3 regions of the Tatumella ptyseos genome follow, and region 2 is predicted to be linked to each of the others. Evidence: predicted binding sites of a transcription regulator. Region 2 holds the regulator's gene; each other region holds the start of a gene.
What was found. Region 2 encodes PhoB, which activates phosphate uptake and scavenging genes when phosphate is short. Its sites were predicted from a motif close to CTGTCATAAAACTGNCNNAT; they were not measured.

Region 1: a site for PhoB is predicted at 1,437-1,456, ahead of pstS (phosphate ABC transporter substrate-binding protein PstS). Genes of this name have one in related genera too.
Region 3: a site for PhoB is predicted at 1,100-1,119, ahead of ugpB (sn-glycerol-3-phosphate ABC transporter substrate-binding protein UgpB). Genes of this name have one in related genera too.

Annotation. Positions count from the first base shown of each region.
Region 1 is NZ_CP130649.1:3,196,328-3,198,603, forward strand. It holds gene cpxR (envelope stress response regulator transcription factor CpxR) at 1-605, opposite strand, end outside; gene cpxP (cell-envelope stress modulator CpxP) at 757-1,221, shown strand; gene pstS (phosphate ABC transporter substrate-binding protein PstS) at 1,531-2,276, shown strand, end outside.
Region 2 is NZ_CP130649.1:893,985-896,260, forward strand. It holds gene sbcD (exonuclease subunit SbcD) at 1-674, opposite strand, end outside; gene phoB (phosphate regulon transcriptional regulator PhoB) at 862-1,551, shown strand; gene phoR (phosphate regulon sensor histidine kinase PhoR) at 1,563-2,276, shown strand, end outside.
Region 3 is NZ_CP130649.1:25,307-27,582, reverse strand. It holds gene ugpB (sn-glycerol-3-phosphate ABC transporter substrate-binding protein UgpB) at 1-1,016, opposite strand, end outside; gene rpoH (RNA polymerase sigma factor RpoH) at 1,184-2,041, opposite strand; gene ftsX (permease-like cell division protein FtsX) at 2,267-2,276, opposite strand, start outside.

The sequences.
Region 1 (2,276 bases), 910 kb from region 2:
GAGATATGCATATCGATAGCACGATCGAAAGGCGTCAAGCGTTTACCCAGTACCTCTTGGCTAAGGTGTTCACGAGAGACGACTTGGCCTAAATGCTGTGCTAATAAATAGAGTAGGGTGAACTCAGTCCCTGTGAGCTCGAGTGACTCATTATCAAAACTTGCTTCTTGTCGGCCTGGATTCAGACGTAATTCATCCACTTTCAACGTAGGGGAGTTACTTTCTTGTACTTGTTGCTGCTCACTCCAATTTGAACGACGAAGTATGGCGCGGATTCGCGCAACGAGCTCACGATCGTTAAAGGGTTTTGGCAGGTAATCGTCGGCACCCAGTTCTAAGCCGAGAACACGATCCAGCTCACTTCCTCTAGCGGTAAGCATGATGACAGGCGTTTGATGTTGTTGGCGTAATTCTTTTAATGTATCGAGCCCATTTTTTTTCGGCATCATAACATCTAAAAGTAATAGATCGATGCTGCTGTCCATCAAGGATAACGCTTGCTCACCATCACCCGCGACGGTGACATCAAAGCCTTCCATTTCTAGTAATTCTTTTAACAGTGACGTTAGTTCACGGTCATCATCAACGAGTAAAATTTTATTCATGATCTCTCCTCTTCGGCAGCAAAAATACCTTGTTCCATGGCAACGTGTTTATCACTTTACTTAGTTTTACACCCCCTGACGGATGTTTGCAGCAACTCGCTTAGACTACCCCCCAATGCTTCAAACGACAACTGCTATGAGGAACAGTGAAATGCGTCATCTTTGTGCTATCGCGATATCCTCTTTATTTATTGTCTCTACAGGGTTCGCTCAAGAGGTCGAAACACCTCTTAAAGATAAGATACACCAACCTTGCACAATGAATGATAGCCTGACGCAACGCATTCAATCACATATGTTCGATGGTATTGAACTGAGTGAATCACAACGGCAACGAATGCGCGATTTAACTGATCAATTCCGTTTTCGACATTCAACTACTGAGATTGGTGATTTGAAAGCGATGCAGCAGTTGACTCTATCCCAAAATTTTGATGAAACAGCTGTTCGTAACCAAGCGCAAAAAATAGCGGACCAGCAAGTTAAGTTTCAAGTCGAGATGGCTCACGTACGTAATCAAATTTACGGACTGTTGACGCCAGACCAAAAAAAGCAAGTACAGCAGAATTACGAATATCGCATTGATCAATTATGCGATATCAATGAATTACAGTGAACACATTGTGTTGGCTGTATGGTAGTACCAGTAGTATGTCATACCTTTTTCCTTGCCATAGACACCATCCCTGTCTTCCCCCTCAGTAATGAGGGGTTTTTTTTATCATTTGCATCACCAACTGTCTCTTTGACCATCCTTTCTATAAACTTATTGGCGACCTCTTAAGAGTAATTCCAGCCAAAAATTCTCACTCGAATGTGGCTGTCATATTTCTGTCATAAAAATGACATCTTCGTGTCATTCAATTGACCTAATTTAACGGCAACACCCCTTAGGTTGTAATTGAATCGGTCTTTTGGAGAGAGTATGAAATTCAAGCGTAAGATGGCGACTCACCTCACAGCAGTTACCTTAGCATTGACTACCGTTTCGGCATTTGCCGCAACTGATCTCACTGGCGCTGGTGGTACTTTCCCTGCACCGGTCTACTCTCGTTGGGCTGCAGATTATTACAAAGCCAACGGCAGTAAAGTGAACTATCAAGGAATCGGCTCGTCTGGAGGCGTTAAACAGATTATCGCTAAAACCGTCGATTTTGGCGCTTCTGATGCCCCAATGAGTGCAGCCGATTTAGAGAAAAATGGACTTTTCCAATTTCCTACAGTAATTGGTGGCGTAGTCCTTGCCGTTAACTTACCTGGGATTAAACCTGGCCAGTTAATTCTAGATGGTAAAACAACCGGAGATATTTATTTAGGTAAAATCACGCGTTGGAACGATCCTGAAATTGCCGCGCTAAATCCAGGACTGAAATTACCTGCGACAAATATTAATGTTGTTCGTCGAGCTGATGGATCGGGAACCTCTTTTGTATTCACGAGTTATTTAGCGAAAGTGAATCAAGAGTGGAATACTAAAATTGGTAAAGGTAATACCGTTAATTGGCCAGTTGGTCTGGGCGGTAAAGGTAATGATGGTGTGGCAGCCTTTGTTCAGCGTCTACCAGGCTCCATTGGTTATGTCGAATACGCCTACGCCAAGCAAAATAATCTAACCTTTACCAAATTGGTCGATGCCGCAGGCAAAGCTATTGCGCCTAATGAGCAATCATT
Region 2 (2,276 bases):
ATATAATCCGCAGGCGGAAAGGCATTTGCAGGGAAGGCTTCCAAAGAACCAATGTAGATATCGCGAACAGAATCGCTCTTCGTCACGCCGAGTGCAGTAAGGTGCCCGGTTGCAATGATAGGTAGGCTTTCAAGCTGATGCTGCGCCGAGTAATCACAGGCTTGCTGGAAAATATCATGATAATAGCGCGTGATAGCTTGTAACAGGTCTTGTTGTTTCTCTTTGCCTGAAAGTCCGGCTTGGCTCAGTTGAATATCACGCGGGCGTAAATAAGGAATGGCACAGAGAATTGCCGCAATATTCCCGTTTCTCTCTTTCAAAGGAAAGAGAGGTGAGCCACCTTGCTCATCCGGACCCGTAATAATATGGGTATTAAGGCAGGCAACGAGTTCTCTTGATTCATTGAGCGTAGCGACTGAATCATGGTTACCTGCTAAAAGATAGAGCTGACAGCCGGTTTCTTGCAGGGACACAATAAATTGGTTTAAGAGTTCTCGGGCATAACTTGCTGGGGTGGCTGTATCAAAAATATCACCCGCCACTATGATGGCATCAACCTCTTGGTCGATGACTAACCTCTTCAGCCAGTGAAAAAAAGCCTGATGTTCTGCTGCACGACTTCGAGCATAAAAGAACTGGCCCAAATGCCAATCTGAGGTATGAACTATTTTCATCAGGCTTCGCTTTTTAAGGTTTAAAGGCAGGAGTATAGCCTTTACAGATAAGGCAAAAAAACACCTCAGGACAAACTTGCAATCATTAAGGGAAGATGATTAGTTACTATCGTTATTCATAAAACTGTAATAAAACTGACAGATAATGGCGAGCATATCTAAGTAAGTGGTTAATTTTGGAGATAAAATGGCCAAGCGGATCTTAGTAGTAGAAGATGAAGCCCCCATTCGCGAAATGATTTGTTTTGTACTTGAACAGAATGGTTATGAGGTAATCGAAGCAGAAGACTATGATCGTGCTCTCCGACAATTAATAGAGCCTTGGCCAGATTTAATCTTGCTGGATTGGATGTTACCAGGTGGCAGTGGTATTAATTATATTCGGCATCTAAAGAAAGAAGCCTTAACCCGAGATATCCCCGTGCTCATGCTGACGGCGAAAGGGGAGGAAGAAGATCGCGTTCGTGGACTTGATGCCGGAGCCGATGATTACATGCTTAAGCCTTTTTCCCCAAAAGAGTTGATCGCACGAATCAAAGCGATTATTCGCCGGACCTCACCCATGCCTGAAGATGAGGTTATTGATATTCAAGGACTGGTTTTAGACCCGAGTTCACATCGCGTGATGGTAGGTGAAATGCCAGTTGATATGGGGCCGACAGAATACCGCCTGTTACACTTCTTTATGTCCCATCCCGAAAAAGTCTATACCCGCGAACATCTATTGAATCAGGTCTGGGGGACAAACGTCTATGTGGAAGATCGAACCGTAGATGTTCATATACGACGCTTACGTAAAGCGCTGGAAGCTTCAGGTTATGAAAAAATGATCCAAACGGTACGCGGCGCAGGTTATCGTTTTTCGATACGCTATTAAAGGATGATGCGGTGCTTGATAAATTATCACTCAAAACACTTTTGCTTGAGCTATGTCTTGTTCTTATTGTAGCCTCGGTCATCGGATTTTTTTTTCATCAACCCGCCATTGCAATAATCATTGGGCTTTTGGGGCTTCTCGGGTGGCATTTTAAGCAACTTCTACGTCTCTCGCATTGGCTTTGGATGGATCGAAGTATGACTCCACCATCGGGGCGTGGCAGTTGGGAACCGCTCTTCTATGGTCTCCTCTTGATGCAACAGCGCAACAAGCGCCGGCGCAGTGAATTACGTTCCTTAATTCAGCGGTTTCGAAGCGGAGCCGAATCACTTCCTGATGCCCTAGTCTTGGTCACGGAAGAGGGGAATATTTTTTGGTGCAACGGCTTAGCACAACACTTACTTGGATTACGCTGGCCCGAAGATAATGGTCAAAATATTCAAAACCTCTTACGTTATCCTGAATTCACGCGCTATTTGCAGCAACGGCAATTTACACATCCCTTAGTACAAAGCTTGAATAATGGTCAACAGGTAGAGTTCAGAGTGATGCCTTATAGCGATCAACAATGGTTGATTGTTGGCAGGGACGTGAGTCAAATTCATCAACTCGAAAATATGCGTCGAAATTTTTTTGCCAATGTCAGTCATGAGTTACGAACCCCACTCACTGTACTCCAAGGCTATCTGGAGATGCTTGAAGGGGGGGCAATGCCGCCGGCAAGC
Region 3 (2,276 bases), 870 kb from region 2:
GCGGCGATATCGGGCTGGGTCAAAAACTTAAGAAATTCTGCTACCCCTTGATAAACCTCTGGGGTTTGGCCTTTCGTCACCCATAAGCTCGCGCCGCCGATGATGGCGTTTTGGGGGGCATGAGGCGTTCCTTGTTGGTAAGGCATCGGCGCAACACCATAATCAAATTTCGCGGCATGTTTAATATCAGCCAATGAGCCAGAAGAGGCCGTGATCATGGCACAGTCTCCTGAATAAAATGCTTTCGTCGGCTCATCCGTTCTTCCGAGATAACTAAAAGTTCCAGCCTTCTTCATACGGGCCAATTGTTCGATATGATGCACTTGTAAAGGTCCATTGAAGAGCAGTCGCGCATCCGTACTATCGAAGCCATTATTCGCGGTGGCAACCGGTAACCCATTCCATGCACTGAATTCTTCCAACTGGATCCAGCCTTGCCACCCACTGCTGTAGCTGCATGCTTGTCCAGCTTTCTTTAATGCTATGGCATCAGCCTCAAGCTCTTGCCATGTCGAAGGAGCTTTATTGGGATCGAGTCCGGCACGCTTAAAAGCCTCTTTGTTGAAATATAAAATAGGGGTCGAGCTATTGAAGGGCGCTGCAACCATATGGCCTGTTTTGGCGTCAGAGTAATAACTGACTATTGAGGGGACAAATTGCTGTTCATCTAACACGACTTTGGTTTGTTGGAATAATTGCCAAACAGGAACGATAGCATGGGAAGCCATCATGGTGGCGGTACCCACTTCATACACTTGCAATAAGGCAGGCGCATGGCCGGCACGAATAGCAGCTATGCCCGATGCCAAGCTTTGTGAATAGTCACCTTTATAGACTGGCGAAATGTGGTACTGGCTGTGTGTTTGGTTAAATCGCTGCGCAAGGCTATCGACCTCAGCCCCTAGTTCTCCTTCCATCGAGTGCCAGAAGGGAATGTCTACCGAGGCATTCGCGCAAGGGATAAAAGTGGCGAAACACAGCGCAAAAAGAGAATGGCGTATAGTCGTTGGTAACATAGTGATATCCCAATAGATGCAATAAACGATGACAAATATTGGTCATAACCATGACAGTGGAGCGTGACAGAAAAAGGACAGATTAAAGGCAGTTTTATGACAGTAAAGTTTTTAACGCATAAAAAAGGAGATGACTGAGCATCTCCTTTAATCATAAGGTTATATCACTACGCTTCGATAGCAACACGTAGCTTTTTCATGGCATTTTTTTCAAGTTGGCGAACACGCTCTGCCGACACCCCGTACTGATCAGCTAACTCTTGTAGGGTGATCTTATTGTCGTCGTCCAACCAGCGAGCACGGATGATGTTTTGACTCCGCTCATCAAGCGTCATCATCGCATCACTGAGCTTATCTGCTGCGTGCGAATCCCAGTTATCTTCCTCAATACCATCGGCAAAGTCTGAGGTTTTATCTTGAAGATATAACACTGGCGCTTGCGACTTACCTTCTGCATTATCATCGTCAGAAGTGAGGTCGAAGGTCATATCTTGGGCCGCCATCCGAGATTCCATCTCACGCACATCTTTACTGCTTACCCCTAACTCACGTGCGACCATTTCAACTTCATCTTGGTTAAACCAACCGAGACGTTGTTTGGTTTTACGCAGATTAAAGAATAACTTACGTTGTGCTTTGGTGGTCGCCACTTTAACAATACGCCAGTTACGTAACACGTACTCGTGGATTTCCGCTTTAATCCAGTGCACGGCGAAGGACACCAACCTTACGCCAACTTCTGGATTGAAGCGACGTACTGCCTTCATTAGACCGATATTACCTTCTTGGATAAGGTCAGCTTGAGGCAGACCGTAACCAGAATAGTTACGAGCAATGTGAACCACAAACCGCAGATGTGACAGGATCAGCTTTTTCGCTGCATCCAGATCAGACTGGTAATGCAGCCGTTCTGCTAATGCTTTTTCCTCTTCGGCCGACAGCATCGGACAGCCGTTGGCAGCTCGGACGTAAGCATCGAGATTACCTAAAGGAGCAATAGCTAAAGCTTGCATTTCGTTGGTCATTCAAACCCTCTCAATTAATTATGCTGTTCATCCTTAAACAGACTAATAACCTAACGCTAGTATTGATTGCGTCACCCTAAACAACTGGTGCTATAAGGTTAGAACACAAACTTATCCACAGGTTCATTTTTTTATGTGAATAATTTATTCTAGCATTTTTCCCTTTAATGCCGAAAAGGTCGGCCTGATAACAAGTAATAGTATAACAAAAAATATTTCTGTGCGTTAATCCGGT